DNA from 4 places in the Exiguobacterium sp. RIT341 genome. Region 2 is predicted to be linked to each of the others. Evidence: riboswitches for the same ligand, from Rfam matches in the RefSeq annotation. Region 2 holds a riboswitch; each other region holds the start of a gene.
The links. A riboswitch is a leader RNA that binds a small molecule or an ion and turns the genes downstream of it on or off. The one in region 2 is predicted to bind thiamine pyrophosphate.
Positions count from the first base shown of each region.

Region 1 (8,221 bases), 380 kb from region 2:
AGACGGAAGATGCGAAAGGGAAGCGGACCGTCATCGAGGAATCAATTGACCAAGATGAGACATTCGACGTGCCGGTGACGATTGATCCGGGAGAAGAAGGCAAGATTACGATTTATAAAGACGATACGGTGTATCGTTCAAAAACCATCACGTACAATCAAGCAAAAGACGCACAGTGAATGTGATGAAAAAGGAGTGCATAGGATGACGGAACAACGCATCGAAGAGAATCGAGAAGGAACGATCATACGCCTGCAGGGTGGCTTTTATGATGTCATGACACCAGAAGGAGAGGTCCGTTCACGGGCAAGAGGGAATTTCCGAAAACGCGGCATCAGTCCAGTCGTTGGAGACGAAGTCGTTCTTCATATCGAAAGTGAGACCGGGTATATTCTCGAAGTGAAGGAGCGGGACAACTTTTTAGTACGCCCGCCTGTCGCGAATATCGATCAAGCGTTGCTTGTCGTCTCGGCTGCAGAACCTGATTTTTCAGCGCACTTGCTCGATCGTTTCCTCGTCTTGATCGAAGCGAAGGAAATCCAACCCGTCATCCTGTTAACGAAGATGGACTTGCTTGATGATGTCAAAGGTCCTGCAGTTAGAGAGGCAATTGCCGCTTACCGGAAGATTGGTTATACGGTCATCGAGACATCAAGTGAGACATTGACAGGTGTTGAACAAGTCCGTCCGTTACTGGCCGGGAAAACGAGCGTTCTTGCCGGACAATCCGGTGTTGGGAAAAGTTCGCTCTTGAACGCACTTGAACCAACACTCGACTTAGAGACGAGTGCGATTTCGAAATCACTCGGACGTGGACGGCATACGACACGTCACGTCACGTTGATGCCACTTGCCGAAGGCTTGATTGCTGATACACCAGGTTTCTCGAACCTTGATTTTCCGTATGATATGGAAATCGAGGATGTACGGTGGAGTTTTCCTGAATTCGTGGCTGTACAGGACGAATGTAAGTATCGAGGATGTTTGCACTTGAATGAACCCGGATGTGCCGTCAAGGAAGCCGTCGAAGCACAAGAAATCATGTCCTCTCGTTATGAGAACTATGGTATGTTTATAGACGAAATCAAGAATCGAGCCCGGAGGTATTGAAGATGATTAAAATTGCACCATCTATCTTATCAGCAGATTTTGCGAATCTTGAGCGTGATGTCAAAGCAGTCGAGGCAGCAGGCGCGGACTATATCCATTTCGATGTCATGGATGGTCAGTTCGTACCGAATATCTCGTTTGGACTACCTGTGCTCAGCAGTTTACGTCAAAAGACGGATATGGTCCTTGATGTCCATTTAATGATTGACCAGCCAGAACGTTTCGTTGAAGATTTCATTAAGGCAGGGGCAGATATCGTGACGTTCCACGTCGAAGCGACGAACCACGTCCATCGTGTTTTACAACAAATCAAGCTAGCTGGTGCAAAAGCAGGGGTCGTCTTGAATCCTCACACGCCATTATCAACGATTGAACACGTCCTTGAGGATGTCGATATGGTCTTATTGATGACGGTCAATCCGGGCTTTGGTGGACAAGCCTTCATCGAGAGTGTCATGCCAAAACTCGCATCACTTGCACAAATGAAAGCAGATCGTGATCTGACATTTGAAATCGAGATTGATGGTGGCGTCAACCCGGCAACAGCAAAACTTTGTATCGAAAACGGTGCGAACGTTCTTGTCGCGGGATCAGCAATCTACAATGCACCAGATTATGCGGAAGCGATCACTAGCATTCGTCAAGGGGCTGCCGTATAATAAGAACGAGAAAACGAAATATGATGACCGCAAGGGGTGTCGCTTGAAAAGCGGCTGAGAGGAGTCTTTTAGACTTTAACCCTTCGAACCTGTTCCGTTCAAACGGACGTAGGGATGTGGCGCACGCAGGCAGTACGGCGTTCGTCGTACTGCCTTTTTGCGTCCTCTCGTACAATGAAGGAGGAAAATAGCATGAAACGGTTACAAATGATGATGGAAATTGCCATCTTCGCCAGTCTCGGAGTCGTCTTTGATTTACTGATTCCATTCAAAATGCCACAAGGTGGCTCGATCAGCTTAGCGATGTTACCGATCTTCGTCATGGCATTTCGCCACGGGGTCGTCGGAGGGGTCGTCACGGGAGCGCTTGTCGGTACGATTCAATTGATGTTCGCTCCACAAGTCTTGACGATCGTTCAACCGATGCTTGACTATACGATTGCGTATGGTGTCGTCGGATTAAGTGGTCTGTTCGCGCGTCAAGTCAGACTAGCCGCACGCAATGGACAAAAGAAAAGCTTGATGGCGTTCGTTCTCCTGGCGACGTTATTAGGCGCAGGACTCCGTTATATCTGTCATGTCATCAGCGGAATCGTGTTCTTCGCGAAATATGCAGAAGGTCCAGTCGTGCCATATTCATTAGTTTATAACGCGACATACATGGTACCATCTTATGTTTTATGCGGTGTCGTCGCGGGTCTCCTCTTTACAACTGCGCCACGTTTACTACGTTATTCAGCACGAGGCGTCTGAGATGCGGACGATTCTCGTGTGCGCCGGTCCTCAAGAAGAAGTGCCGGATTTACGGACGTTTTGTCAGCCAGGTGACTTTATCGTCGGTGTCGACGGTGGTGTTCAGACGATTGAATTGTTTGGGCTGACATGCGACCTGACGATTGGTGATTTTGATTCGCTTGGTTATGTACCTGAAGGGGCAATCGTTCATCCGGCCGAGAAAGATGAAACGGATCTCGAACTGGCACTTCGTACAGTTTCAGAGAAGAAACAGTTTGAGGATACCTTCATTATCGGGGCGACAGGTGGGCGGCTCGACATGACCGTCCAAAATGTATATCTATTGAAGCGATACCCAGAGGCACGACTCGTGACGAAACGAGAAGAGGTACGATACTTGGCTGAGGGAACGTATGCAGTCGAAGCCGAAAGCTATCATTATCTTTCGTTCATTCCACTCGTACCATCGACTTTAAGCTTATCCGGAGTCAAATATCCACTTGATACACATCCAGTACCGGTCGGAGGTTCCTTGACCGTCAGTAATGAATGGAGTACGTCAGAAGCGAAGGTAGAGCTCCATCAAGGAGAACTATTGATGATGCGGACGCTTAAGGAATAGAACAATCATACAAAAAGAGGCCGTGGATGACTCCGCGGCCTCTTTTTAGATGAAATTATTCTTCGAGTTGAGAAGGGGCGACACGGATGTCGCTTTGAGCGGATAGATGTTTTCCTTTGACGAAGAGATGATAACTTCCCCACATGACAAGGAAGAAAGGAACACCGATGTATAGAGCGATTCGTTGATCCGCTTGAAACGCAAGACTGACGAGGACGACGACGTTAAGTGTCAACGAAATCAGTGGTAACACCGGATAGAGTGGTGTCTTAAATTTCAGTTCGGATACATCGTGTCCGTTTCGGACGAACTGACGACGAAATGCAAGCTGCGAAGCAGAGATTGAAATCCAGCCGACTTGAGCCCCGAGTCCGGCTAAGGACAAGAGCCAAATGAAGACGGTATCTTCTGCGAAAAATGCGGTCAGAAGCGATAACATCGCGAACATCATCGTAAAGAGCAACGCCCGCATCGGCACACCACGTGCATTGACGTAAGATAATTTCTTTGAAATCATCCCTTCTTGCGCCATTGCCCATAACATCCGAGTCGCCGCATATAATCCGGAGTTTCCGACGGACAATAGTGCCGTCAAGACGACGATGTTCATCAAATCAGCAGCGTACGGAATACCGATCGCATCAAAGACCATGATGAACGGACTGCTGATTCCGCCAGCTGTTTCATACGGAATTAATGCACCAACGATCGTAATCGATAAGACGAAGAAGATGAACGTCCGCCAGACTGTATTGCGGATCGCTTTTGGAATCGATTTTTCGGGCGTGTCGGACTCCCCAGCCGCAACACCGATCAATTCCGTTCCTTGGAAGGCGAAGTTGACGGCAATCATCGTCGTCAAGACACCGAGAATCCCGTTCGGAAACCAACCGCTTGCCGTAAAGTTCGCAAATAACGATGTTGGGCGATCTGCTTCCATCGGTAACCAGCCGAACCAGGCAGCGCCACCTAGAATGATGAAGAACAGGATCGCGAGGACCTTCAAACTCGAGAACCAGAATTCGGCTTCACCGAATGCTTTGGCGGAGACGGCGTTCAGACCGAACAACAAGACCGTAAAGATGGTACACCAGACGACAACGGGTACATTCGGAAACCAGCGATCCATCAAACTGCCGGCAGCTGTGATTTCGAGTGCCACCGTCACGGCCCAGCCGAGCCAATAAATCCAACCGACGGCAAAGCCGATTCCTGGTCCGATGAAGCGGGTCGTATAGGTCTGAAATGACCCCGAGACCGGCAGATAGACCGCTAATTCTCCTAGACATAACATCGTCAGATACATGATGGTCCCACCCACGATGTAACTGAGGACCGCCCCGAGAGGTCCTGCTTGTGAAATCGTTAACCCTGACCCTAAAAATAAGCCTGTTCCGATGATTCCGCCGAGTGAAATCATGAACAGGTGTCGACTCGTCATCTCTCGTTTGAGTTGCATGATGACTTCCCCCAATTCTGACAAAATAAAGTACGTTCCTATTGTAAGCGTTTTCAATAAAAGCGACAATTAGTTTATGAGAAAAATAAATGAGGGCATAAAAAAACCGGAAGGGAAGATTCCCATCCGGTGGTTGCGCCTTATACGCGTTCGACTTTACCTGATTTAAGAGCTCGAGCTGAAACCCAAACCTTTTTCGGCTTACCGTCGACGAGGATACGTACTTTTTGTACGTTGACTCCCCAAGTACGTTTTGTTTTGTTCAATGCGTGTGAACGGTTGTTACCCGACTTTGGCGATTTCCCAGTAACGTAGCATTTACGTGCCATGCGTTCCGCCTCCTTTTATGTTGTTTTGCGTTCGTCCTAATAGACACTTTGCTATCTTAGCATGGTGTCAGGGCGGTTGCAACATAAAAAAAGTAGCTGACAAGAAAAAAACTTGACAGACAACCTCGAAATTTAAAATAATGGATGAGGATGATGGTAAAAGTTCATTTGACCGCTACTATTTTTCACTTATTCATTGTATAGTCAGTACGGCGACTTTTCAATAGTAGGTCCTTATAGTAGAATTATGAGAAGAATACAATATTCAAAGGGGGCTACTCAGGTGGCGATCGAGATGAAAACGACCTATGGAAAGATTGATGTAGATAATGATGTCGTCGCGCAACTTGCGGGCGGCGCAGCAATGGAATGTTTTGGTGTCGTTGGTATGGCATCCCAGTCTCAAATCAAGGATGGTCTTGCTGAACTCTTAAAACGTGAGAACTTTGCACGCGGTGTCATCGTTCGACAGGCTTCAGAGCAGGTCCATATCGATATGCATATCATCGTAAGCTATGGAACGAAAATCTCAGAGGTGGCGAACAACGTACAGAGTCGCGTGAAATACACGCTCAGTCAGGCACTAGGTCTTGACGTGACATCTGTGAACATCTTTGTCCAAGGAGTCCGCTTGACGAATGTCTAAGGCGGGAATAGAGGAGGAAACTTTAGTGAGTGTAGATCGTTTAACAGGAGCGCAGTTAGTCAAGATGATTCAAAATGGCGCGGCGAATCTCTATCAAAACGCAGATTTCGTCGATTCATTGAACGTCTTCCCTGTGCCAGATGGTGATACGGGAACGAACATGAATTTGACGATGACTTCAGGTGCAAAAGAAGCAGGTAAGTCCACTTCGGATTCTGTATCGGAAGTCGCAAACGTCTTCGCACGTGGATTATTGATGGGGGCGCGCGGAAACTCTGGCGTCATCTTAAGTCAATTGTTCCGTGGATTCTCGAAATCAATCGAAGGAAAAGCAACGATTGATACGAAAGAGTTCGCTGATGCGTTACAAAAAGGTGTCGATACAGCATACAAAGCAGTCATGAAACCGGTCGAAGGAACGATCTTGACAGTTGCCCGTGAGACAGCTGTCGCTGCTATCGCACAATCTGAAACGACGACGGATTTCTTAGAGTTGATGCGTCAACTCGTCGAAGCATCGAAAGTATCGCTTGACGGAACTCCTGACCTTCTTCCTGTATTAAAAGAAGTTGGTGTCGTTGATTCAGGTGGTCAAGGTCTCGTCTGTATCTATGAAGGATTCCTCGCGACACTCGAAGGAAAAGAACTTGATAAGCCACATGCGCCAGTCATGGAAGCACTCGTCGAAGCAGAGCATCATAAATCGGCTCAAAGCTTCATGTCGACAGAAGAGATCCATTACGGCTACTGTACGGAAATCATGGTTCGCTTCCAAGATGACAAGTTAGCAAATGCGCCGTTCAGTGAAGAAGCATTCCGGAACGAATTAGCGGAATTCGGTGATTCGTTGCTCGTCGTCGCGGACGAAGAGCTCCTTAAAGTTCACGTCCACGTTGAAACGCCAGGAGAAGTCATCACAAAAGGACAACGTTTCGGTGAGCTCGTTGCTGTTAAGATTGAAAATATGCGTCAACAACACTCGACGATCCTCGAAGAAGAGGGCGCGAACCAAGTCACTCCAGTCGCTGCACCGAAGACAAAAGTGAAAGCAGCCCTCGTGACAGTCGCAATGGGTGAAGGTATCAGTGAACTCTTTAAATCACTCGGTGTCAGTGTCGTCATCGAAGGCGGACAAACGATGAACCCGTCAACGGAAGACATCGTCAAGGCGATCGAGGATGCACACGCTGAACATGTCTATGTTTATCCGAACAACTCGAACATCATCATGGCCGCTGAACAAGCAGCTTCTGTTGCGAATTGTGGCGTAACTGTCGTGAAATCAAAGACAGTCCCACAAGGTTTGGCGGCGACGATCGTCTATAATCCGGAAGCGACTGTTGAAGAGAACGAAGCACACATGGAGGATGCGATCGCAGCTGTGAAGTCGGGTCAAGTCACATATGCCGTTCGTGATACGAATATTGATGGTGTTGAAATCAAGAAAGACGATCACATGGCGATTGCTGAAAAACAAATCGTTGCTACGGACACTTCGAGTCTTGGTGCTGTCAAGAAACTGGTCGATACACTCGTCACAGAGGACGACGAAATCATCACAGTTCTTTACGGTGAAGGCGTTTCGACAGAAGAAGTCGACGACCTCGTCGCGTACATCGAATCGGTTAATCCGGATGCTGAAGTGGAAGTCCACGACGGCAAACAACCACTTTATTCGTACATTTTAAGCGTCGAATAAAACCATCATACTGAAAAAGGGCGACTAGCCTTTTCACGAATCCCACCATCTGCGATAATAGAGGTGGGATTTCGTTTGTTTCATAGAGAGGGGAAAAGAAATGAAATATCGTAGCGTCTTTGACATCATCGGACCAGTCATGGTTGGTCCATCGAGCTCGCATACAGCAGGGGCTGCACGGATTGGATTGATGGCGGGTAAATTATTCGGGGAAACGCCTACTGTCATCCACATCACGTTTTACGGTTCATTCGCTGATACGTATCGTGGACATGGAACGGATGTCGCCATCATCGGCGGTGTTCTCGGATACGATACGTTTGACGACCGGATTCCGCAATCGATCGATATCGCGAAGTCGAAAGGGATTGAGATTCATTTCGAGACGAGTGAAGCGTTGACGGATCATCCGAATACGGCTCGTGTCCATTTGACGAATGGAGTAGAAGAGTTTGAATTGGTCGGTATTTCAATTGGTGGGGGAACGATTGAAATCACGGAATTAAATGGCGTACCGCTTCGTTTGTCCGGTGGGGGACCGGCACTTGTCGTCTTGCACCATGACCGGTTCGGAGCAATTGCAGCTGTGACGAGCATTTTGGCTGATTACGAAATCAACATCGGGCATATGGAAGTATCACGGCACGAAAAAGGAAAACAAGCACTCATGGCAATTGAGATTGATGACCGGATTACGGCAGATGTGTTAGAAGAAATCGATCGGTTACCTCAAGTCGAGCGTGCCGTCATGATGGGAGAGTGAAGAAATGTTCAAATCCGTTAAAGAACTCGTCGCCATCGCGACGGAACGAAATATTCCAATTTCGGAAGTCATGATCGAACAAGAGATGACGGTTCGTCATTTGGAGCGAGATGAAGTCTATGCGATGATGGAACGAAACCTACAAGTGATGGAAGATGCGGTCGCTCGTTCACTTGATGGCGACGGTGTGCAATCGGTG
Region 1 is NZ_JFYW01000001.1:450,181-458,401, forward strand. It holds gene pknB (Stk1 family PASTA domain-containing Ser/Thr kinase) at 1-179, shown strand, start outside; gene rsgA (ribosome small subunit-dependent GTPase A) at 205-1,110, shown strand; gene rpe (ribulose-phosphate 3-epimerase) at 1,113-1,769, shown strand; TPP riboswitch at 1,792-1,901, shown strand; gene thiT (energy-coupled thiamine transporter ThiT) at 1,962-2,522, shown strand; gene BW42_RS02235 (thiamine diphosphokinase) at 2,524-3,126, shown strand; gene BW42_RS02240 (amino acid permease) at 3,182-4,585, opposite strand; gene rpmB (50S ribosomal protein L28) at 4,726-4,914, opposite strand; gene BW42_RS02250 (Asp23/Gls24 family envelope stress response protein) at 5,198-5,560, shown strand; gene BW42_RS02255 (DAK2 domain-containing protein) at 5,586-7,259, shown strand; gene sdaAB (L-serine ammonia-lyase, iron-sulfur-dependent subunit beta) at 7,360-8,022, shown strand; gene sdaAA (L-serine ammonia-lyase, iron-sulfur-dependent, subunit alpha) at 8,027-8,221, shown strand, end outside.
Region 1: it holds a riboswitch for thiamine pyrophosphate, as region 2 does, so the genes downstream of both, thiT (energy-coupled thiamine transporter ThiT) here and BW42_RS04320 (ECF transporter S component) in region 2, are expected to answer to the same signal.

Region 2 (8,221 bases):
TATACGCGCGGTTCGGCTTCACACCGATTGCAGCTACGCTTGGTAGTGGTGACGCCCAGTTTGTACCGATGTTGTTGTCGCGCGCAACATACGAACGATCCGTCATCGCGGATGTCTTACGTCCCCTGCATTTTCTAGCCGGTCCGGTCGAGGTTGCGCCGACGGTCCGTCAAGCGGCACAACAAGCACCGCGTCCACACCGGACGGCCTCGATGCGGCAGCTCGATCAAGATTTACGTGGCCGAATGTGTCAGTTGCTGGATTTGCCACATGTCTCGATGGCCGTCGGCAGCGGTACGCTCGCCAATGATATTGTCGCGCAACAACTCACTGGACATGGATTGATCCTGAACGGCGGCGAGTTCGGTCAACGCTTGATTGATCACGCGGCACGTGCCGGCAAGTCCTTTGATGTCCATACGCTTCCCCCCGGTCACCCGATCGACTTGAAGCAACTCGCTCATCAATTGAGGCAAACGGCATACAACTGGATCTGGTTGACGCATTGTGAGACGTCAACGGGTGTTCTCTATGATCTTGATGCAGTAAAAGTGCTGTTAGATCAACGAACCGCGCTCGTCGTCGATGCGATCAGCGCTGTTGGAACCGGACATTTCTCATACGATGGCTGCACTTTCGTCACGACTGTTTCCGGGAAAGCGATTGGTGGTTTACCGGGTCTTGCGTTCATTGCTCACGCAGATCGCGTCCTACCTTCTCTCTGTATTCCCCGTTATCTGGATTTAGGACTCTATGCGGAAGGGGTTGCCTTTTCCGGCTCGTCGAACCTGTTGCTTGCCTGTCAGGCAGCGCTTGATGCCCTCGATCTTAATCAAGCAGCAATCAAGATGACCTATCTCGAACAAGCCGTCCGCGCAACTGGATTCCAACTCCTCGCACAACAAGAAGCACAAGCGCCGGGAATACTGACGATCGTTCATCCGTCCGCAACTGATTTAGGCGACGCTCTGCGCATTCAGGGGTATCACGTCCAGTACGAAAGCGACTATCTCGTTTACAATCAGTGGCTGCAAATTTCGACGATGGGACAGACGACGATGCGGCAAATTGAACGTCTCGTTCGTGTTTTAGTTCGTGAAAATCAACGAATCATCATAAAGAATGAAAAAAACGAAAGACCTCTCAACCCCTGATTTCAAGCGGTTTGGAGGTCTTTCGACTTCAAAAAGATAAAAAAAGAGGTTTATGGATTTAAAACATAGGGGTATAAACTCATTAGCACCGCATCAAACCGGTGACTTACTCACACATGTTTCTCAATATCAGCGTAATGACCTGGGAGAGAAATGCAAAGTCACGAAAGCGTCAGATTCATGAGAGTCTGAAACCGATTGTCTTAGCATGATTCATATTGTTCAGGATTCGTCCTGCTCCTACATTCATTACCTTTTGAGGGCTATACCAAATTCAAGGGGGAAATGAACATGTCAGTTAATTTAACAGCCGAAAAACGCGAGGTACGTCCACGCTCACTCCGTAAACAATTGCGTCATGAAGGAAAAGCTCTTGGCGTCGTGTATGGTTACAAAGTGGAAAGTACACCAATCGCATTTGAAGAAAAAGAATTGCTTAAAATCGTCCGAGAAAACGGTGAAAACGTCTTGATTTCACTCAAACTCGACGGTAAAAATATTAACGTCTTGATCAATCGCCGTGATATGGATGTCTTCACACCAACAGTCGATCACGTTGAATTCATCGCCGTGAAAATGGATGAAGAAACAGAAGTCGAAGCAGACGTTGTACTTGTTGGCGAAGCAGCCGGTGCAAAAGTTGGTGGCTTCCTATCACAAACACTCTTTAAAGTAACAGTCGCCGCTACACCAGATAAATTACCAGAGAACGTCGAAGTCGACGTCACGAACCTCGAAATCGGCGATTCGATTTCTGTAGCCGATCTTCCAGAACAAAAAGATTTCCGCATCGTTACAGAAGGCGATATTCAAGTCGCAGCTGTCGTCGAATCGACACTCGAGCAGGATCTTGAAGAAATCGAGGAAGCAGAGGCACAAGCAGAAGCTGGCGAAGACAACGAAGCGGAAGCAACAGAAACGTCTTCAGAAGAAACAGCTGAAGAGAACGAAGACAATAAATAAGTCGTTTAACGATACGCCCTTTGCGGCGTATCGTTTTTTTTGTGTCTTGACAACAGACGCTGGATTGCCTAAAGTGAACAGCGTATCACCTATTACCATATCCACTAGGGGAGCCCAATTGGCTGAGACGATTCACTTCGGACCCTTCGAACCTGATCTAGTTCATACTAGCGTAGGAAAGTGGAGCGATCACATCCAATGACTCCTGCTGCGCGCAGTTTTTCTGAGGACCGCTCTCTTTTTTACGGAGGGCGGTCTTTTTTGGCGTCTCCCCCATTCAAAGGAGGACGTATCTAATGCAACACTGGAAGATGAAAGAAATCATGGTCATGATGATGCTCGCCGTCGCTTGCGGCGTCATCTATCTTGGTTGGTCAACACTCTGGTTACCGATCTCAGCGATCTTCGGTCCTGTCGGTGCCAACTGGATGTTTGGCATCTGGATCATTGCGAGTCCGCTCGTCGCAGCAATCATTCAAAAGCCAGGTGCCGCTTTAATTGCGGAAGTCGTCGCGGCAGCCGTCGAACTGTTCACAGGTAGTCATTTTGGTTTATCCGCTCTTCTGATCGGAGTCTGCCAAGGACTTGGTGCGGAACTCGTCTTCGCGATGACGCGTTACCGTCGTTATGACACATGGACCTTGATGTTATCGGGTGTCGGAGCCGCGATTGGTAGCATCGTTTATAGTCTAATCGCGAACGGATTCGGTTACTACACAACGACGACGTTGCTTGCGACAACTGGCTTACAATTGATCAGCGGCGCATTACTCGGTGGCTTGCTTGCAGCCATTCTCGTCCGTCGCCTTGTTGCGACTGGTGTCTTGAACGGGTTTGCGGCAGGACGTGCGAAACGAGAAATCGCATGATTACTGTCGACGACCTCAGCATCCGCTATCCCGGTCAGATGAAATCGGTGCTCAATCATGTATCGCTGACGATTGAGCAAGGGACGACCCTTCTGCTCGGACGAAGTGGGAGTGGCAAGACGACATTACTTCATGCCCTTGCCGGACTGACACCGGAAACGATTGAAGTCGAACAGACTGGTACCGTTACCCGGTCCGGTTCGGTCGGAATCTTGTTTCAAAATCCAGAAGAACAGTTCTGCATGGAGACGATCGGACGCGAAATCGCTTTTAGTTTAGAAAATCGCTCGATTCCGCACGTGGAGATGGATGAACGAATTGAACGCTTACTCGCACTCGTCGGTCTCCCCCTTCCCTTCTCGACACCGATCGCGAGTCTATCCGGTGGAATGAAACAGCGTCTCGCGCTCGCAGCGGTCCTAGCACTTGAGCCGACGATCTTATTACTCGATGAACCAACGGCTCAGATTGATCCAATCGGACAACATGAGCTGATGGCGTTGATTTTTCGGATTCAAAAAGAACACGATTTAACGATCGTCTTGATCGAACACCAACTCGATGTCTGTTTGTCGTACGTCGACCAGGTCGTCTTGCTTGAGGACGGATCGATTACTGCGACAGCAGATCCACGGGATCTGTTCCCCCAGGATTACAAAGAGCTTCAAACGAAAGGTATTGCCGTTCCCTCTTTGTATCCGTATACGTTAGAGACGTTACCCATAGATGGACCGCAAGCGGCGCGACTTCATGTGCCTTCCACCGTCGCTACAGCTGGTCGCTCTTTGTTACACGTCGCTGCATTATCGACGAAAGCACCATATCCGCTGACCGATGCGACATTTTCCCTGCAGACAGGAGAATGGGTGATGCTGCTTGGGGCAAATGGATCTGGGAAAAGTACATTGCTTGCGACACTCGGGCGGTTGCTTCCCAATCGTGGAACGTATCAGCTCCAGGGACGCCCGGTTCATCGTTACTCCCGGCGTCGCTTTTATGAGCACGTTGGCTATGTCTTTCAACAACCGGATTTGCAGTTTCTTAAGCTGACGGTCGAAGCGGAAATCGACTGGAGCCACCGGGCAGCGACGAACGTTAAGCGCGCGGCGTTGCTCGAACGGCTGGAACTGACATCTGTCAAACAGCAGTCACCACTTGCTCTTAGTACGGGGCAACAACGACGGCTCAGCGTCGCAACGATGCTCGGACAAACGAAAGACTTATTGTTGCTCGATGAACCGACCTTCGGACAAGATGGATTGACGACACGACGCTTAATGGAACAGTTACAGATGGAACAACAGAACGGTACGACACTCGTCATGGCGACGCATGATATGGAGCTCGTCGCCCGGTATGCGGATCGTGTCCTCGTCATGGAGCAAGGACGGATTACTTTTGACGGTCGCCCAAGCGAGTTATTCGCTGACGTTCCATTACTCGAGCGCTGTCAGCTACAACGTCCACTTTCGTACCAATTCCAGGAGGTGAAACGTGATGCAAACGAACGTGTCCCCGTTCGCTAAACTCAATCCTGTCATTAAGGGAAGCGGATTGTTTTTGATCATGTTTGCCTTGATTGCAACGAATGACTGGGTCAAAACGTTAGTATTCCTGAGTTTTGCTATCGCACTGCTACTCCTTTCCGGATGGGGTCCTTTTGATTTCTTGAAGCGACTTGCGCCGTATAGTCTATTATTCTTATTGACGTTCTGGATGATGGCGGCTTTCGGCAAAGGAACGAATACTCTTTGGTCGTTTGGTTGGTTTCATGTCACGTCGGAAAGCGTCGCGCACGGCTGGTTACTTGCCTTGCGGATGGCCACGTTCGTCTGCCTGAGCCTCGCTTTCGTCACGACGACCGACGCGACCCGTTTCGTAATGAGCTTGATCCATCAGGCGAAGTTATCGCCCCGCTTTGCTTACGGATTCCTTGCCGGGATTCGCTTTCTGCCGCAACTGGTCGAAGAAGTCCGCGTTTTGCGGCAAGTCCGGATGATTCGCAATGTGCACAGTCGCTTTCCTGGTGATGGATTTCTTTCAATCGGCTTACCGCTCTTCTCACGGTCGATCCAGCGGGCAGAACGGATGGCGATTGCTCTCGAAGCCCGTCACTTTTCAGCAGAGCGAACGTATTACGAGGTACCGGTCGTTCAGCGTCAGGATATTATTTATCTCGTGGTCATCCTCCTATTCATCAGTCTTGTCTTTTGGCTATGATTACCGCCACCCGTATCCGGGTACACTCTAGCAAGACAGATTGAAGGAGAACGACATGAAACGTATCCTCTTGATTGGTGCAGGTCACGCTCACCTGCATTGCATTACAAACGGACCAACAGAAGATGTCGAGTGGCTGGTCCTGAACGCCTCGACGTACCAATATTACTCGGGCATGTACTCTGGGCTTGCTGACGGAACATACGACATGGATGAGATGCGTATTGACGTCGCCGCCTTATGTCGTGCCTATGATAAACCATTCATCAAGGAGACCGTCATCAAAGTCGACCCTGTTGAAAAGGTCGTCTTCGGTGCATCCGGCAGACGTTACACCTATGACGTCGTCTCAACGAATATCGGTTCATTCGACTGGTCGGAAGATACGATGCGATTATCGATTAAACCGAACTACCGGTTACCGGATACATTAAAGCGACTGCAACAAGCAAAGCGTCCGGTCGTGATTGGGAGCGGAGCAGCGGCCGTCGAGATGGCGGCGTCCTTGAAAGCGGCGGGTGTACCGATCACATTGATCACGGATCCAGATATCCTTTCTCGTCATCCGGCAGCGGAAGCCATTACGAGACGGTTAAAAGAACTCGAAGTGTACTGGATCCGGGAACGTCCTATAGATGACGAACTACCACTCCGCTTTACGCAACACCCACCAATCGAGTCAGATGCAATCGTCCGCTTGACGGGTGCCAAAGCTCCGACATTGTTTGCAGACAGCAATCTCTTCACCGAAGACGGATTTTTACTCGTCAATGAACAGTTACAAGCGCTCGATCATCCAAGTTTGTTTGCTGCGGGTGACGCGGCGACCCTCGTCGCCTACCCCGACATTCCGAAGAATGGTGTCACAGCTGTCCGACAAGCGCCAATTTTGCTTACGAACCTTTTACGATACCTCCAGGAAGAAGCACTGCAAACCTATCGTCCGCAAACGAACTATTTGACGATTTTATCGATGGGACCGCGTCATGCGGTTTCCCTATATGGTCGTCATTATTCGACTCACCCGTTCGGTTGGTACCTGAAGCGCTGGATCGATCAACGGTTCATGCGGAAGTATCGCTCTTAAAAGCGTGCGCCGGCGCACGCTTTTTCTATACACAAAAACAAGCCATGGACACTCGTCCATGGCTTGTTAAATTAGACGGTTTGATTTCCTTTAACGTACGTCAGTAATGTCTCGTTGAACTTCTCTTGTTCGTCAAGTAACATCCCGTGTCCACTCTCTTCGAAGACTTCGAGTCGCGCATGTGGGATTTCCTTTTGCATTTCTTCCGCAAACTCGAACGGACAGACTTGGTCTTTTTTACCGTGGATGATTAACGTATCGACTTTGATGTTTTCGAGTTTTCCACGTAAGTCTTCGTCACGCAAGGCGATTGCTGACTGAATCGTTCCGTGGGATGAAGCGGCGATGCTAAGACCATGGAACCATTGTTGCAGCGGTTCTGGATGTTCCTTCGCAAAGAAGATTTCACCGAATCCTTTGAGCATCGATGGACGATCCTGTTTCGTATCGGCAATCAAAGCATCGACTTCTTCTTTCGTCATTCCGTATGGATAGCCATCTCGCTGTGTAAAGACTGGTGCCGCAGCTCCTGCGAGAACGAGCTTGCTGACTTTTGAGTCCCCGTAGTGCAAGAGATAGGATAAGGCGATCCCTCCTCCCATCGAGAAGCCGAGCAACGTGACATTCGTTAATTTGAGCTGTTCGATGACTTCGTTAACGTCGGACGCCATCGTCTTATAGTCGTATCCCGTTGCCGGTGCATCTGATTTGCCATAACCACGATAATCGATTCCGACGTAACGGTACCCTTCTTCGACGAGCAGATTCTTTTGATACTCGAACATGTTGTTGTTTGCTGGCCAGCCGTGTAAAAAGACGACCGGTTGACCCGATCCGACATCCTCAACGTAAATCTTCGTGCCATCAACTGCTTGAATGAATGTACCCATCATAAAACCCCCATAGTAATAGATTGACCATGCATGCATCTATTATTCCCGAGTCGAGGGATGTCAAACATCTTGATGTTGAAACGTTATAGAAAATTCTGTCTATTATAGAAAATATGGTAAAATACAGACAATCGTATAGAGGAGGTTTTTCATGAGACGCTATATACATACTGGTATTCTCGCAGGAGCAGTTCTTCTTGCCGGATGCGGAAAAGAACAATACTTAGATCTTACATATGATGCTAATTACTGGGGCGGTATCTCGACTACCTTTGATGGTCAAGAGATACCGGATCTCCCGAAAAAACAAACGGCGGCTTTGTTGAAGGCTTGTCAGCAAAAACCAGACATGATGCGCTTGCCTGATCGATATGTGCAACACGAAGGATTTGATTTATACTTCCTGCCTCCGAGTGTCCAAGGGCGCGAGTTCCAACACGTCCGTTTCCTGTCAGACGAAAAAAAGGACTATCTGGCGTGTCAGCCGATTCGCCACGCGGATTATGCGATTCACCAAATCAAGCGCAGTGATTACCCATTCGTCGATTGGTCGAACCAACCGCTTAAAGCTAAATCGACAGACGTTCGCTTTAAACCTGTCCCAAAAGAAGTGATGGATCAACAAAAACAAGAAAATGAAGAAAGTAAAGACACGAAAGGACTTGGTCGTTACCTTTTCCCATCGTATCAATTGTCCTTACCACCGGAAGGACAATTCGTTCTCTTCATGAAAGACAAAAATAAGGATAAAGAACAAACACTTTTTGAGACGACCGAGTCCCGAGCCGGTTCCGAATTGAATTTAGCTTTTCGTGTCATTCCGAATAGTGGTTTGCAGCACACATCGATCGAACTCATGACCAGTGGTGATCGTATCGGAATTCCATCCGTCATTCAAGACCATGTAATGGGGCAATCGTATCAAATCAAGCGAAAACAACTTCCTACTACGCTTTCAGTGGGACAGACGGTTCCTTTTGCGACTGTTTGGAAGAAAGAAGGAGGCAAAATCGTTCAAGAAACATCGCTATATAT
Region 2 is NZ_JFYW01000001.1:831,499-839,719, reverse strand. It holds gene BW42_RS04330 (GNAT family N-acetyltransferase) at 1-1,154, shown strand, start outside; gene BW42_RS04325 (50S ribosomal protein L25/general stress protein Ctc) at 1,446-2,117, shown strand; TPP riboswitch at 2,214-2,313, shown strand; gene BW42_RS04320 (ECF transporter S component) at 2,414-2,986, shown strand; gene BW42_RS04315 (ABC transporter ATP-binding protein) at 2,983-4,512, shown strand; gene BW42_RS04310 (energy-coupling factor transporter transmembrane protein EcfT) at 4,484-5,206, shown strand; gene BW42_RS04305 (NAD(P)/FAD-dependent oxidoreductase) at 5,262-6,293, shown strand; gene BW42_RS04300 (alpha/beta fold hydrolase) at 6,365-7,183, opposite strand; gene BW42_RS04295 (hypothetical protein) at 7,338-8,221, shown strand, end outside.

Region 3 (8,221 bases), 340 kb from region 2:
CGCGTGCGCCATCTTGACTGGATCCTGGGCATGGGCGACAGCGGAGTTCAATAAGACACCATCCGCTCCCAGTTCCATTGCATAGGCGACGTCAGTGGGTGAACCGATGCCAGCGTCGACGATGACAGGCACCGTCGTCTGCTCGATGATGAACTTTAGGTGGAGCGGATTGAGGATGCCTTGCCCGGAACCGATCGGTGACGCAGCCGGCATGATGGCATGACAGCCGAGTTCCTCGAGTCGTCGTGCAAGGACGACGTCGTCCGATGTATACGGTAAGACGACGAACCCTTCTTTAAGTAACTCTTCAGAAGCCCGTAACGTCTCGATTGGGTCAGGTAGTAATGTCTTATCGCACCCAATCACTTCGACCTTGACCATGTCGCACATACTGGATGCCCGCGCAAGTTTTGCTAGCCGAACCGCTTCTTCCGCTGTCTTCGCACCAGCCGTATTCGGTAGTAAATCATATTTTGTTAAATCAAGCGACTCCAAGAAATTCGGTTGTTGTTTGTCGAAGAGATCGAGCCGCCGGACGGCGAACGTCAAGATTTGTGAAGCGGACGCATCAATTGCCTCTTGCTGCACCGTAGCATCCGTATATTTCCCCGTTCCGAGTAATAACCGTGATTCGAATGTCTTTTCTCCAATTTTCAACATCTTTATCCTCCTCCTACGAAATGAACGATTTCGAATGTGTCATTGTTCCGAACGACCGTTTGATTGTAAGCTCCGCGGTCGATGATCTGTCGGTTCTGTTCGACGATGACGAGTTTTTCCCCTAAGCCAAGTTGCGTGAGCATATCCTCAATCGTCTCAATCTGTTCAATGGTGTGGTCGTTGCCGTTAATCGTAATATTCATCGGACTTCCTCCTTTAGGATCAACCGTAATGTGTTTGCCAAAACTTCCGCTGTCGCCGGTGCGAGTAATATGCCATGCCGATGATGCCCCGTCGCTATAAAGATCCGACGGGATGAATCGGCGACTCCGATATATGGCAAGCCGAACTCTGTTTGTGGTCGTACGCCTGACCAGACTTCTTCGATGATTGCATCACGGATCGGTGGATAGAGACGCTCTGCTGCTTGAAGCAGTGACGTGACTCCTGCGACACTAACACCGATCGTCTCGTCTTGCGGTAGTTCGGTCGCACCGATCAATATCCGTCCGTCCGCTTTCGGTACGAGGTAGACGGCGTCATCAAACAGGATCGAGCGTAACGGCTGACCCGCGAGACGGACTGCGAGACACTCCCCTTTGACCCCATATGTCGCTATCGAAATGCCAGCTGTATCGAGCAAGGCTTGGGACCCGCGTCCGGCTGCAACCGTCACCGTTCGTCCCGTCCACGTTCCCGTGTTCGACTCAACCCTAATGAAATCATTACTCTCCTCGATTCGCGTGACGTCCACCTGTTCTTCGATTGGTACCCCACGATTTCGTAAGACATGCATCAATGCAGTCGTTAGTCGTCGCGGATCGATTTGACCGACCGATGGAAATAAGTATTCTTGCCCATTTCGTTTCAATAAAAATGGTTGTTCCCGGTAGCCACAATCGATCCCGGTCTCGCGCGTGAGGCGTCGCGCAAGTAACGGATACAGACGGCGACTTCGCGCGGCAAGCGTATGCAATTCTTCTCTCAGCTCGATGTCCGTCGCAAGCATCCCGGCAGCCGCCCGACTCGTCCCTTGTCCGCATGTTCCGCGATCAAGGACAAGAACGGATTCGTTCTGACAAGCGAGACTGTAAGCAAGCGTCAAACCGATGACTCCACCACCGATGATGATGTGATCCGTCATACCCGTACCCCCTGATAACGCTGAATGGCAGCATGCGGGTCCGCTTGACCGAGAATACCGGATAAGACGGCGATTCCGCTTGCACCGGTCGCTGCGATCTCAGGAATGCGATCAGGAGTGATCCCGCCGATTGCGATGACTGGTTTCGTCGTGAAAGTAACGACTTGTTTGAGAGCGTCGATCCCTCGCGGTGGCACGTTTGGTTTCGACGCTGTCGGATAAATATGACCGTACAGCAGTCGGTCGGCTCCTTCTGCTTCTGCCGCAAGTGCTTCTGCCAGAGAGTGGACGGATTTCCCGATGATGAGATCCGGAAAGTGACGCCGAACATCGCGGACACATAAGGATCGTCGAGTCAACTGCACACCGATACCAGCGACATGAGCGACGTCGACCCGGTCATGAACGGTTAATTGATTAGGCGAATACCCTTGCGTAAGGAGCGCTTCAATCAAATCTAGCAATTCTGCTGCCGACAAATTCGGTTCTCGAAGATGAAGCTGATCCGTATATGGTTGAAGCGATTGAAAGGTTTCCACTCCATCACGTGGATTGATGGATCCCGTCGAAATCAGATGTAAACGCATCATATTCTTCCTTTCGATACGAAAAAAGGACCACTCCCGATGTTGAAGGGAGTGGTCCGAAAATGCGCTGAAGCGCTAAGGATATCTAAGGTTTCGAGCCACTTCCCTCCGCTAGTACGAACTAGATCAGGTTCAAAGGGTCCGGATACTTCCGTCTCAGTCTGCTGCGAGACTCCCCTAGTGTCTTTTCGTGTTTAATTGGCTTGCCCCATTAGTCTAGCATGAGTCGCTTTGCTTCGCTAGTCCTAGTTGAGCGCTTCCACTTGCTGAATAAGCTCCGATTTCGTCGGTCGCTGTTGCTTCTGGCTGTCGGCATAGGTCTGCTTCAGCTTTAAGATCCGCATCACTTTAGCATCGAGCATCTCTGACGACAACGTTTTTTCTTTAACCGCTTGCATCACTTCGGTGTGAACCTTCGGATAGGCACCTGCTTCCGAAAACATCGCCATATCAGCTCCATTGACAAGTGCCTGGCGTGCCGCTTCCGCGAGACCATATCGTTTCGTGATCGCCCCCATGACAAGGTCATCCGTGATAATGACGCCCTTGAATTCGAGTTGTTGACGCAAGAGGTCAGTCAAGATCGGCTTCGAGAGCGAAGATGGATTTTGGTCGTCATACGCGGGATAGAGAATATGGGCGACCATCACCATCTCGGCGCCCTCTTGAATCGCTTCTTGGAACGGTAACAGTTCCGTCCGCTTCAGTTCTTCCTTTGATGCTGTCACTTTCGGCAACCCGACATGGGAATCGACACTCGTATTGCCGTGACCGGGAAAATGTTTGACGACCGGAATCGTTCCCGTCTCTTGCATCCCGTGCATCAGAGCCGTACCGAGAGTCGCGACGGTCTTCGGATCAGCACTTAACGCACGGTCGCCGATGATTGGATTGTTCGGATTGCTATTGACGTCAAGGACCGGTGCGAAGTCCATGTTGAACCCATAAAACCGTGACAGGTGACCGAGCGTACGTCCGACGTCTTCCATTTTTGCAGCATCTGCACCTTGCGCCATCCGTTGACTCGTCGGGAGACGTAACCGTTGATCCGGTACCCGGCTGACCCGTCCGCCCTCTTCATCAACCCCGACGAAGGCATACGGTTTTTGGTTCGTTTCTTGAATGGCACGCGTGAACGTCAAGAGTTGATCTTCTGACGTAATATTCCCACCAAGCAGTAAGACCCCACCGATCGCATGCGTCTGCAACAATTTCCGGTCAGCTGCTGAAAGTTCCGTGCCGGCAACTCCGATATAGAGCAGTTGATCGATTTTTTCTGACGTCGACATCGCTTCAAGTTGTTGCTTTAATCGTGCTTGTTGTTGTGCTTCCTTTGTCGGCTCAGGCTTTGGTTTCTTCGCCTCCGTCGGTTGCTTCGTTGCTGGTTGTGATGGTTTCGTTGGTTCCGTCGTCTCCTGCGCACACCCTGCAAGCAACAGGCAACCGATCAGTAATACTTTCTTCACAAAGGATCCTCGCTCCGGACACCATTGATGGAATAATAGACGGAAATTTCAGCGTTCAAGGATTGCGAGACCGAACAATATTTATCTTTTGATAACGAGATGGCGCGACGGACTTTATCTTCCGGGAGATCACCTTCAAGCCGGTAATGAATCGAGATCGACGTAAAACGCCGCGGATGATCCTCTGCCCGTTCCCCTTCGATATCCATTTCGAAATGAGTGATCGTCAAGCGCATCTTCTCTAAAATCGAGACGATGTCGATTCCAGTACAGCCGGCAACGGCATGTAGCAGCAGTTCAGTCGGTCGTGGTGCTTGATTTTCGCCACCGTTCTCCGGTGCTGCATCCATCGCAAGATGATGCCCTGATTCCGTCTGTCCACTAAACCCCATCTGTTTGTTCCATGTCACTGTCGCTTGCATCGTTTCCACTCCTTTGTCAGTAGTCCTCTTCTGTAGTATACGCAAAAAACAGCAAGCCTGGAAATTCACACGCTATTTCGAATAATGGTTCTTTTCCCGAATTCTCGCTTTGCGATACCCGACGAAATCGTTTCATGCTATCCTGTTACTCATAGTTTCGCGCGCAAGCGCCAGAATTGAGGAATCATCCATGTCACCTACTACTCGTTTAAGTCGACGCGATTGGCTGTTGATCGCCACGTTGTCGCTCCTGACGTTCGTTCTCGGAACAAGCGAATTCGTCATCGTCGGGATCCTCGCTGAAATCTCCTCAGCCCTTGATATCACGATCGCAACAGCCGGTACGCTCGTCTCGGCATTTGCCATCTCCTTTGCGATTGGTACACCGATTGTCATGTCGCTGACCGGTCACTTGGAACGGCGTCGCCTGATTCTACGTCTGTTACTCGTTTGGGTCTTACTGAACCTTGCCAGTAGTTTTGCTCCAAGTTACGAAGTATTGCTCGCCACCCGCATCCTGACAGCCATCCTGACCGGTGTCTTGATCTCGCTCGCAATGGTCGTCGCAAGCGATGCCGTACCTGTTGCGAAGCGCGGTGTCGCCGTTTCGTTCATTTTCGGTGGTTTTACACTCGCGAACGTCCTTGGTGTTCCGATCGGTACGTTCATCGGTCAACACGCTGGCTTCGCAGCCACGTTTTGGCTGACGACCGTCATGGGAATGATTGCGTTCCTCGCTGTGTGGAAGATCGTTCCCGTCCAGCAATCGACGGGCTCCGGTTCAATCAAGGAGCAGCTTGGATTGCTCGCTAATCCACGGATCCTGATTGCCTTCTTCATTCCGTCGTTCGGCTTCGGAGCAACTTACGTCGTCTACACGTACCTCGTGCCGATCCTGCAAACGGAACTCGGCATCGCGAAGACATGGATTAGTCCGATCCTGCTCGCTTACGGTGTCGTCTCGATCTTCAGTAACATCCTTGCCGGCAAGATTGCAAGTAAAAATCCGATGGGTCGCTTACGGTTCGTCTTCGTCGTGCAAGCAATCGTCCTTGCTGCATTATACTTCACGACAGTATCCCTTTCACTTGGTCTGTTTAACATCGCCTTGATGTCATTGATGTCGATTTTATTGACGACTTCGACACAAATCTACTTGATTGACCTCGCCGAAAAGTTCAATCCGGAAGCAAAAGGACTCGCCGCTTCCTTGATGCCGGTTGCGAGTAATGTCGGGATTGCCTTCGGTTCGGCACTCGGTGGCATCGTTTATGCGAACGGTCCGATGATGAACACGGCACTGGTCGGTGGGCTTGTTGCGCTTGTCGCTGCTTTATTAACTGCAATCAGTCATCGTCTCGATCAGCGGTCATGAATGGCTACCTTATCCTTTTTTGTAACAGGTCGATGACGGTTCGATGACGTTATGATGATAGTCCCTATCTTACTGATGATTTTTCAGTATGATGGGGACTATGTTGTAGTAGAGGAGTGTCTGAAAGTGAAATCATTACACATCATCGGAATCAGTTTATTGACAATCATCCGGCTCTGGCTCGGAATTCAGTGGTTCATCGCCGGAATCGGCAAGTGCATCAATGGCTTTGATGCAAAACCGTTTCTTGAAGGGGCGCTAACGAAAGCGATAGGCGAAGACGCACTCGTCAGTTCGTGGTACGCGACGTGGATCGAGCAACTCGCCTTACCAAACGTCGGGCTGATCAACGTCTTGATTCCGTTCGCGGAACTCGTCGTCGGGATCTTGTTGATTCTCAGTCTGTTGACTGTTCCTGCACTGGTCGTCGGGAGCATCATGAATCTCAATTACTTACTTGCTGGAACGATTGCGTTAAACCCGTTGTTCTTAGCAGCCTCAATCGTCTTACTTGCTGCAGGACGCTTTGCGTATCAAATCGGTATTGATCACTGGATCATGCGCTGGTATCGTTCGTCGCAACAACCACATCCCCTCGACCGGATTCCGGTCTAACGAAAAAACTCTCCCAAACGCGGGAGAGTTATTTTTTTTGTTGCTCGAGAATCGTCTGCTGTGTCGGAACCCCGCCGACTGGGACTGTCCGCTCGAGGAACAGATAAGGTTTGCCATCGACTTCAAAGCGACGGTCACCGAGATAACGCGCTGAACGTCCATCCATTGCAAGCTTTTGTTCGATTGCTGCGACATGTTCGTCGAGTGAATAAAACCGATCGTCAAACGTCAGCGTGATGTTTTTCTTACGGTATCCGAGTAAGAAATTGTAATAGAACCAGTACATAGCACCTGCGAAGATGACAAAAATCAAGAATTGCATGTGAGTTCCCCCCTTGTATAGTCTTTATACGTTGGAAGAAAACTAAAAGTTTCAAAAATTTTACTATTTTTTCATGATTCAGTTGATGGTCATCTCGTTGAGCTGAAGGTCACTCTTAGGTGTATTGTATTTAATCGTTCCTTCATATCGTACCTCTTCTGTCTGAGGATCTAGCACGATTACCGATACGCCATTTTTCTTTGTTTCGATAAAGGAATAAACTAGGTTGTTCTCAATGATTGTCGACGTATGCCGTTGAACTTCATTGGCATCTCGTTTAGGTAAATCATAACGATGCTGCGTGAATTGCTTCGTTCGTAAGTCATATGTCGACCATTTCACTTTCGTTTCAGTCATGTTCTCTGTCATCCCTACGACCGCCCCTTCGTTTATCACACGTGTTTCCCACGCATCTTCAACTTCAAGGAACTTTAATCGTGTCGATGTTGTGTTGTCTTTGAGATAAACTCTAGTCTTAGCATCATTAGTCATCTTTCGGTATAAGACACGGTTCTGATAAATGGCGAGTACCTCATCCTCTTCTGTTAGTTGAAGCGGTAAATCCATTAATCGGACTGTTTTTTTCTTTAAATCAATAGCATAGATATGATTTGTACCTGTTTTTTGTACAACATCGCCAATACGTTGAACATATAACTTTTGTTTCGTTCGTTGAAACGGACTATAGTAGATGCCTTTAGTCTTTGCCGGTTTCGGTAAAGAATAGGTCTGCACCTTTTCCGTTCCACGTTTCCATGACTGTAGCTCCCATGATCCGTTTTTATTGACGTGTAATCCAAATACTTCTTTGTCTTGCTCATAACGTGATAATTCGATTTGGCTCATGAAATGCCTAAAACTACGTGGGGCATCCGTCACATCGGAGTAATCTCTTGCGAACTCAGATAAATAATTCATTCGCTTTTTTTCAACTCCTCCTTTTAACATTACTTCGTAGTCTGTTTTATAATTTTCAGGATCATTGAATTTAAATTGAAGCTGTTTCACAGATTGATCCTCTGGATTTCCCTGTATCGTTTGAACCGTGAATGTAGGTTCCTCTGTTGAAGAAGAGTACACGACATACACTCCAAGTGTCAAAATACAAATGACTCCAAGACATAACACGTATTTATAGGTTCGCATAGTATACTCCTTACACCGTAATTTTTCGTTGCAGTAACCGAAGACTTTTCCAGATCATGTACACGAAGTAACACAGACTTAATCCGATCAGAAGAAACATCGTCTCTTTCTCTAGTAAGTAACGTGTTTCATCTAAAAATGCTAATATACCAATGGTTAAAGCAACAGGAACAAAAATTTCAAGTCCAATTCTGACAATGGCTTTTCCTTTACGAAATGAACGTTCGATTAAAACCAACAAGAAAATAAAACTGACGATGAATAGTGAAATGGCAAGAATGATTCCTAAGTCGATCAGATTCATCGTATAAAAATCGTTCATCACGTTTCGGACTGGACTTAAGTCACTTCGATTTTGGTATTCCGGTTGAATCAACCAATCAAATAGATAAAAACCTGATTGCAATACGCACCACTGAATGCCAATAAAACTTACTATGATTAAAAAGACTGTCGTCAATTTCGAGAAGAAAATGCTTGCCCG
Region 3 is NZ_JFYW01000001.1:1,173,811-1,182,031, forward strand. It holds gene BW42_RS06185 (thiazole synthase) at 1-660, opposite strand, end outside; gene thiS (sulfur carrier protein ThiS) at 663-863, opposite strand; gene BW42_RS06195 (FAD-dependent oxidoreductase) at 860-1,804, opposite strand; gene BW42_RS06200 (thiamine phosphate synthase) at 1,801-2,391, opposite strand; TPP riboswitch at 2,478-2,580, opposite strand; gene nagZ (beta-N-acetylhexosaminidase) at 2,637-3,857, opposite strand; gene BW42_RS06210 (OsmC family protein) at 3,854-4,279, opposite strand; gene BW42_RS06215 (MFS transporter) at 4,470-5,654, shown strand; gene BW42_RS06220 (DoxX family protein) at 5,781-6,269, shown strand; gene BW42_RS06225 (hypothetical protein) at 6,298-6,591, opposite strand; gene BW42_RS06230 (hypothetical protein) at 6,670-7,509, opposite strand; gene BW42_RS06235 (hypothetical protein) at 7,748-8,221, opposite strand, start outside.
Region 3: it holds a riboswitch for thiamine pyrophosphate, as region 2 does, so the genes downstream of both, BW42_RS06200 (thiamine phosphate synthase) here and BW42_RS04320 (ECF transporter S component) in region 2, are expected to answer to the same signal.

Region 4 (8,221 bases), on a different contig from region 2:
TCTCTCAATTGATGAGACATCGGCGGCAGACTATGATGCCCTTTTGATACCAGGTGGATTTTCACCAGATTTACTACGCGAAGATGAGCGTTTCGTCTCATTCGTCGAAGAATTCGATATGTCAAAAAAACCGATCTTCTCGATCTGTCATGGACCTCAGTTGATGATTAACGCCAAAATCGTTAAAGGAAGAAAAATGACAGGTTATAAATCAATTCGCATCGACCTAGAAAATGCTGGAGTAGATTTCGCGGACGAAGAAGTCGTCGTTGATGATAATTTTATCTCAAGTCGACAACCGGATGACATTCCTGCATTCAATCGAGAAATCGTTGCAAAACTCGGCTAATCGTATAAAACAAAAATCAGCACTGCGTTGTCGCAGTGCTGATTTTTTTATGAGTTCTCTGGATAATCACAGAGTTCCGTGATAACCCCATGTGAATGACGAGGGTTCATATAAATCAGTCGTCGTCCAAACGGCGTCGTTCGATACGTATCTTCTAAAAATGTTAAGCCTTGTTGTTTTGCTTCGGCGATTGCTTGATCTAAATCATCAACACGGTAGGCAATGTGATGGACTCCTTTTCCACGTTGTTTTAAAAAACGAGCGATTGGACTATCCTGGCTAGTTGGTGTCAACAGCTCGATATGCGCATCATCGAACTCGATGACGGCGATGTTGGAAGCGACACCAGGTGCGGGGTTTGAGTACTCTTTTGTTAATGTTCCACCAAGTACTTTTGTATAAAATGAGATTGCTTCTTGCATATCGCGAACGGCGATGCCGGTATGATCTAGTTTCATCTGATGTTTCCCTCCATTCGCTTCAGTTTCCCAAAAATGAATCAAAGTTGCAATGGGAAGCTGTTTTCCATCATTTTCTATTACATAGAAGAGGAACAATTTATTTAAAATGAAATATCACTGAAATATTATGGAAGAGGAATGAATGCTATAATCAAAAACGTTCCTATAAATAAGAAAAACTATTATAGAATTTAATTTTAACGTAACTGTTATTCCATATAATTCATCGACATACTACTAGAGAAAAAGAGGGAATACTACATGAAAAAAACGTTCGCGTCGCTCATCGTTTCCGCACTAGTTCTTTCATCAGCACCTCATTTTGCAGCAGCTGACGATTTAAGTGAACAGAAAGCTAAAAACGAACAACAGCAACAAGACAATGCTAAAAAACAAAAAAACTTAGAGTCTTCCGTTAATCAGGAGGGTCAAAAAATTTCTAAGACGCAACAAGAAGTCAATCGATTAGACGAAGCCTTGAATGAAAAGATCTTTGCTGTCGAAACGAAAGATCGTCAAATTAAGGCGACGGAACGAGAAATCGTTCAACTTGGAAAGGAAATCGAAAAGTATAAAGCGAAATTAAAACGCCAAGAAAAACTACTTGGGGATCGTCTTCGTGTCATGCAAGAAAATGACGGGAACTCGATTAAATGGGAAGAAGTCATTTTTGGGGCAAAAAACGTCGGTGACCTCGTTAGTCGTGTCATGGCCGGAAAATCGATTTCAAAGCAAGATGATAAAATGATCACGGATTATCAAAATACGCAAAAGCAATTAGCGGATGCACAACAAGAAGTGAAAGACAAGAAAGCACAATTGGTTGTTGAAAAGCAAGAATTGAAACGCCAACAAGCAGAACTTGAATCGCAATTAAAAGAGCGAAACAAACGCTTAAAAGAATTACGTAAGAAAAAAGAGAAATTTGAAACACAATTGATGGATGCAAAAGAAGTCCAGCAAATTCTGATTGCTCAAGAAAAAGCGATTGCAGCTGAAAAGGCAGCACGTGAACGTGAAGCACGTATCGAAAAAGAGCGTCAAGCTCAAGCAGCACGTGAAGCAAAAGCGCGAGCAGAAGCTGAAGCAGCTCAAGCAGCGGCTCAAAAAGAAGCTGAGCAACAAGCAGCTAAAGAAGCAGCGGCTCAGCAGGCAGCACAAGAGAAAGCGTCGCAAGCCGCGAAACCTTCTGGTTCGACGAAACAATCGACTCCAAAAGCATCTACACCTGCGCCAGCACCAGCTGCGCCAACACCGTCAGCACCTGCGACACCTAAACCGTCACCATCATCCGGTGGTCTGTTCATCCATCCAACGGTTGGGGCTGTCACGCAAGGCTATGGCTCAGCAGGTGGAGAAAACGGTTATACGTTCCATAACGGGATCGACTTTGGTGGTCCGGTTGGAACTCCAATCGTTGCAGCTGCAACAGGAACAGTCATTACAGCATCAGGTGGTGGTCCTTACGGAAACCACATCATGATTGCTCACCAATTAAACGGTAAAACGTACACAACATTGTATGCTCATATGAGCGCACTCAATGCTCACGCAGGTCAACGCGTCAGTCAAGGTGAACAAATCGGTTTACGTGGAAGTACTGGGAATTCAACTGGTCCACACTTACACTTTGAAATCCACGTCGGTGGATACAGCTATAGTGCAACTGGTCCAGCTAGCTCAGTGAACCCAATGACGATGTTTTAAACAGTAAAGAATCGTTGCTTATGCAGCGGTTCTTTTTTTGCGATTTTCAAAAAATAAATGATTATATTACAAAAAAACGTTTTCATTTGAAATGTAAATGAAATTTTTTTGAAACGATTAGGGTGCTATAATCTATTTCAGATATGAGAGAAACTTGAATACTATAATAAAATATGAAAAACATAAGTGAGGAAAACGATATATGCTAAAAAAACTAATTTCTACCATTGTTTTAGGAGCATTACTTATAACAGGAACACAACCAATTGCAGCAGCAACGATCAAAGAAAAAAAGGCTGAAAATGCCGCAGAACAACGTAAATTAGAAAAAGCAATTAAAAAACAAGAGTCGAAAATTTCGAAAGAACAACGTCAAATCAATCGAATCGATGCAGCGATCAACGAAAAGATTTTTCAGATTTCCGAAAAAAATAAACAAATCGAGAAATTGAATTTGCGAATCGATGAATTAAAAGCAGACATCGTTCGCTACGAAGAGATGTTGAAAAAACAAGAAGAACTACTCGGTGATCGTCTACGTGTCTTCCAAGAAAACGATGGAAACTCAATCAAATGGGAAGAAGTCATTTTTGGATCGAAGGATTTAGGTGATTTATTTAGTCGTGTCATGGCAGGGAAAAAAATCGCGGAGCAAGATGATAAAATGATTTCGGATTACATCGCAACCCAACAAAAGCTAGCGGAAGCAAAACAAGCGCTCGTTGAAAAAAAGGCGGAGCAGGTTGAAGAGAAGAAAACATTAATCGAACAAAAAAAAGCGTTGAAAGTTCAAATGAAAGAACGCAGTGCTACGCTTAAAAAATTACGAAAAGGTAAGACGAAGTTTACGACAGAACTTCTAGACGCGAAAGAACTACAAGCCACACTTGAAGCTCAAGAACGTGCGATTGCGGCAGCGAAGGCAGCAGCTAAAGCAGCGGCTGAAAGAGCAGCAGCCGAGAAAGCAGCAGCTGAAAAAGCCGCTAAAGCGAATGCTCAAGCAGCAAAACAAGCAGGTAAGAGTTCAGAATCACCTACTTCAGTTGCCCCACCCGTTGTTTCGAGCGGTGGGAAATTCGTTCGTCCATCTTCTGGTGGCGTATCACAAGGGTTTGGACCAGCAAGCGGTGCGAACGGCTATACGTTCCATAATGGTGTCGATTTCAGTGGTTCGGTCGGCTCACCAATCGTCGCAGCAGCAGCTGGAACGGTCATTACAGCTTCAGGTGGTGGGCCTTATGGAAATCACGTCATGATTTCTCACTTCCTTGACGGAAAAGTCTATACGACAGTCTACGCTCATATGAGTTCATTATCTGTTCATGCAGGACAAACAGTTTCTCAAGGTCAGCAAGTTGGAACACTTGGTAGTACTGGGAATTCAACAGGACCACACTTGCATTTCGAACTACATGTCGGAGGCTATCAGTACAGTGCCTCTTCTCCTCTGAATGCAGTTAATCCATTAGCATACCTATAATTCAAAACGAGCTTCGGCTCGTTTTTTTCTTGCCGCTATGCTACAGTTAAGGCGAAATGAATACTTGAGCAACTAGGGGAGCTGGAGGAATCCGGCTGAGAGGAAAACCAATCTGTTTTCGACCCTATTACCTGAACTGGATAATACCAGCGTAGGAAAGTTGAGCCGAACGGATACCGAAATGGTTGGATAACGATTTCGTATAGCGTCGACTGCTTTTTTACAGCGGTCGACGCTTTTTTTGTCGGTAACAACTCCCTTACATTGCTCGATGGAAAGGTGAGAAAAATATGAAACATGTATTGACGATTGCGGGATCTGACTCCGGTGGTGGAGCTGGAATTCAGGCAGATTTAAAGACATTTTCGGCATTGGGCGTTTATGGGATGAGTGTTTTGACGGCGGTAACGGCTCAAAATACACTGGGCGTTCAAGCAGTAGAAGAGTTATCATCGGAAATCGTTGATGCCCAATTAGCTTCAATCTTTTCAGATATTCGTGTGGATGCTATCAAAATCGGTATGGTCTCGAATGCACAAACGATTCACGTCATTGCAACACATCTTCGCAAACAGACAGTTCCGATCATACTAGACCCTGTCATGGTCGCAAAAGGCGGGCATGCCCTATTGCGGACGGAGGCAGAGGAAGCACTAATCGCGGAGTTACTGCCACTTGCGACACTCGTCACACCAAATTTACCGGAAGCAGAGCGCTTAACAGGGCAGTCAGTTACTAATCTAGAGGAGATTCGACTGGCGATGCATCAGTTGGCTATGAAGACTGGAGCCGTCTTGCTAAAAGGTGGACATCTACCGGGAGCTGCCACGGATTTATTATGGGACGGGCAAGAGGAATACCGTTTCACATCAGATCGGTTAGATAATCAACATACTCATGGAACAGGCTGTACCTTATCTGCAGCGATTGCGGCACGGATGGCACTTGGAGAAGCTTTACCGGACAGTGTACGTCAGGCCAAGAAGTATGTTACAGAGGCGATTCGTCATGGATTTGCTCTCGGACAAGGGATTGGACCGACACATCATTTTCATTCACTTTGGAGGGATACACATGTTTACGACCATTCTTAAACACAAACCACTCATTCATCATTTGACGAACACAGTCACGATCAATGATTGCGCCAATGTCACACTCGCCGTTGGCGCATCTCCAGTCATGGCGGAGGATATTCGCGAAGTGGAAGAGATGGTTCGACTTGCGCAAGCTCTTGTCTTGAACATTGGAACAATTGATGCAGACATGCAAGCAGCTCAACGACTCGCCGCAAGCGAAGCGAGACGCTTGAACGTTCCGATCATCCTTGATCCAGTTGGAGCGGGAGCTACATCATTGCGTACGTCCTTTTCAAAAGAATTGAGTAGACTCGGATGTACGGTCGTTAAAGGAAATGCTTCAGAAATCAAGACATTGCTTGGGGAGAATGGACGAACAAAAGGAGTCGATGCTGCTAGTGATGAGATCATGGATCGAGAAATCATTCGTGCATTCGCTCGTAAACAAAAGTCCGTCATTGTCGTCACAGGTCCAATCGACTACATCACGGACGGCATGCGCGAAGTGGAACTACAAGTAGGTACGCCGCGTCTCGGAGACGTCACAGGTACGGGGTGTATGACAGCTTCTTTGATTGCGAGTTTTCTTGGTGCAGGATATTCTGCGTTTGAGGCAGCAGTCCACGGAACATTTATCATGGGAAAAGCAGGAGAACAGGCAGCATCAGAAAAAGGTCTAGGTAATTTCAAACGAGAGTTGTTCAATGCAATCAGTCTGATGACGGAGCAAGATTTGATGGAGGTGGTAGAACATGTCAATTGATTATTCCATTTATGCGGTGACAGATCGTCGATATCATCCGGGAGTCGCAATCGAAACGGTCGTTGAAGAAGCGATTTTAGGTGGTGCAACGATTATACAATTACGGGAAAAAACAGCGCAGGGAAAGGAATTCTTCGAACAGGCAGTCCGGTTAAAGAGATTGACGGATCGTCATGATGTTCCTTTGATTATCAATGACCGAATTGATATTGCGTTACTTGTCGGAGCTGGTTTGCATATCGGACAAGAAGATATTCCTCTAACCGCAGCGCGACGTCTCTTACCGAACACTGTGATCGGCGTATCGGTAGCAACCGTCGCGCAAGCGATTGAAGCAGAACGAGATGGAGCATCTTATTTAGGTGTAGGTTCTCTATTTGCGACGTCATCGAAAGCAGACGCCGACTCGATGTCACACACGATGCTTCAAGCGATTCGCGAAGCCGTGCGCTTACCTTTAATCGGCATTGGTGGAATTACGGCAACGAATGTTGCTTCTCTTCCTATCCCATTAGAAGGATATGCGGTCATCTCGGAAATTTTTGCTAAAGAAGATCGACGACGTGCTGCACAACATATGACAGATGCTGTATGGGAATGGCATCAATCTCTTCAGAACAGGGTATAATCCGTTCAGAGGTGATTGTATTGAAATGGCAGACGATCCGTTTTCGGGGCTATTGGATCCGGTATCGATTGGAACCACAAATCATTCGCGTGGATAATCGGGGGATCTACCATTTGGGGAAAATTTTATTTCCGCGTCCTAATCGTGTATCTTATGAAATGGCTCTCTTGCTGAAGGAAAAGTATGAAAGACGCTACAAACGTCCGTTGTATATCAAGACAAGTTCGATCGCTACAGAAATTTGGGGACACACCCACTTAGACATCTATTATCGAATACTGCTTCGTCTCCCGATTCCTTCTCGATTACGTAAGCGTTATAGGAATCGATTGGAGAGTACGAAGATCATCGATATCGGTGTACGTGCGGTCGATCAAAATCGAATCGTTTGGGATATCGGTGATTACGTAGGGGGATGGTTTGTATTTTGGCTCATTCGTAGGCGGATGCGCTGAACTTGCAAATGTCCTGTTTCTCATGGTGCAATATAGAAATAGAAACGAGGTGACGGACATGGACATTCCCCGTTGTGAAACGATTGCTATTGATGAACAGCGTGCGTCTGAGATTGGACAAGTCGTTGATACGATTCCGACGCTTGAAATCGGAAAATTATTTAAGATCCTTTCAGATGCGACACGACTACGAATCGTTTATGCGTTGACGATCGAAGAGGAATTGTGCGTTTGTGACGTCTCTGCTTCTGTCGACTGCTCGATTGCGACAGCATCTCATCATCTTCGCTCCCTGTTGAAACAAGGGCTCGTCAAGTTTCGTAAAGATGGAAAAGTCGTGTATTATTCTTTAGATGACCATCATGTGTCGTCGCTTGTTCATATGGCGATGGAGCATGTACAAGAGGGAAAAGCAGTATCTGAATAATTTTTAGAGTAAACGAAAAGCGCAGCTTTGGCTGCGCTTTTCGTTTACTCTAAGGACGATTCGTCTGACTTGTTAGGTGCGAACCGGTGGGAAAAAAAGATCGTCGCACTAATTAATAAAAAGGACAGAATAGAGAGACTGAGACACATCCATTTATATGTAGCGACTAAAGTATCTGATTGTTGTAATTTTGCTTGAAGTGTCTTATACAAATCATCTTTCACACGAGATAAGTCCTCGAGAATCGTTTGTGTCGTTTGCGTCGTTTGTTTGGCAAGGCGCTTTGCTGCCGTTGGACTCTGACGCTCATAGACGACGAATACTCGTTCAATCTCGGACTCCCAGACATTATTGCGACGTAGTAAATCCTTGATTGCTCCTGGCGTGGTCGACGATTGATTTAGACTGTTTCGTAAATCATGAATTTTAGAAGTAGAAAAGTAATACTGTTCGAGATAACGACTATCTTCATACAATAAAAGACCACGCACCGCATTGGCACGATCTCGGTTATGTTCAACCAACTGGTCCACTTGATTGATTAACGGTATGTCATGATCCTTCATTTGCTCTGTTATCGTTGCAATCGTCCGATAACCGGATAGTGCGTAAATGATTGGGATAGAAGCGAATAAACTGATCAAAAGGATCAGCAGAATACGCTGACGCCAAAGTGAGTGCATGCAATCATTCCTTTAAATAAATAGACATGTCATAAGCTTAACTACTATCGCAAAAAAAGTGAAGCCTGTCCATTTTTTGAATAGGGAGAAGAAAGTAAAAAAATCAGTATTCCTAATAAAAAAGCAGGAAAGCTGGTGCAATACGAGAAGCTGTTTTAAAGTAAACGAAATAGAAAAAGCACAGCTAGG
Region 4 is NZ_JFYW01000011.1:98,117-106,337, forward strand. It holds gene BW42_RS14110 (type 1 glutamine amidotransferase domain-containing protein) at 1-349, shown strand, start outside; gene mce (methylmalonyl-CoA epimerase) at 397-807, opposite strand; gene BW42_RS14120 (murein hydrolase activator EnvC) at 1,072-2,517, shown strand; gene BW42_RS14125 (murein hydrolase activator EnvC) at 2,720-3,997, shown strand; TPP riboswitch at 4,062-4,172, shown strand; gene thiD (bifunctional hydroxymethylpyrimidine kinase/phosphomethylpyrimidine kinase) at 4,288-5,091, shown strand; gene thiM (hydroxyethylthiazole kinase) at 5,072-5,839, shown strand; gene thiE (thiamine phosphate synthase) at 5,829-6,467, shown strand; gene BW42_RS14145 (hypothetical protein) at 6,581-6,922, shown strand; gene BW42_RS14150 (metalloregulator ArsR/SmtB family transcription factor) at 6,981-7,349, shown strand; gene BW42_RS14155 (hypothetical protein) at 7,394-8,032, opposite strand.
Region 4: it holds a riboswitch for thiamine pyrophosphate, as region 2 does, so the genes downstream of both, thiD (bifunctional hydroxymethylpyrimidine kinase/phosphomethylpyrimidine kinase) here and BW42_RS04320 (ECF transporter S component) in region 2, are expected to answer to the same signal.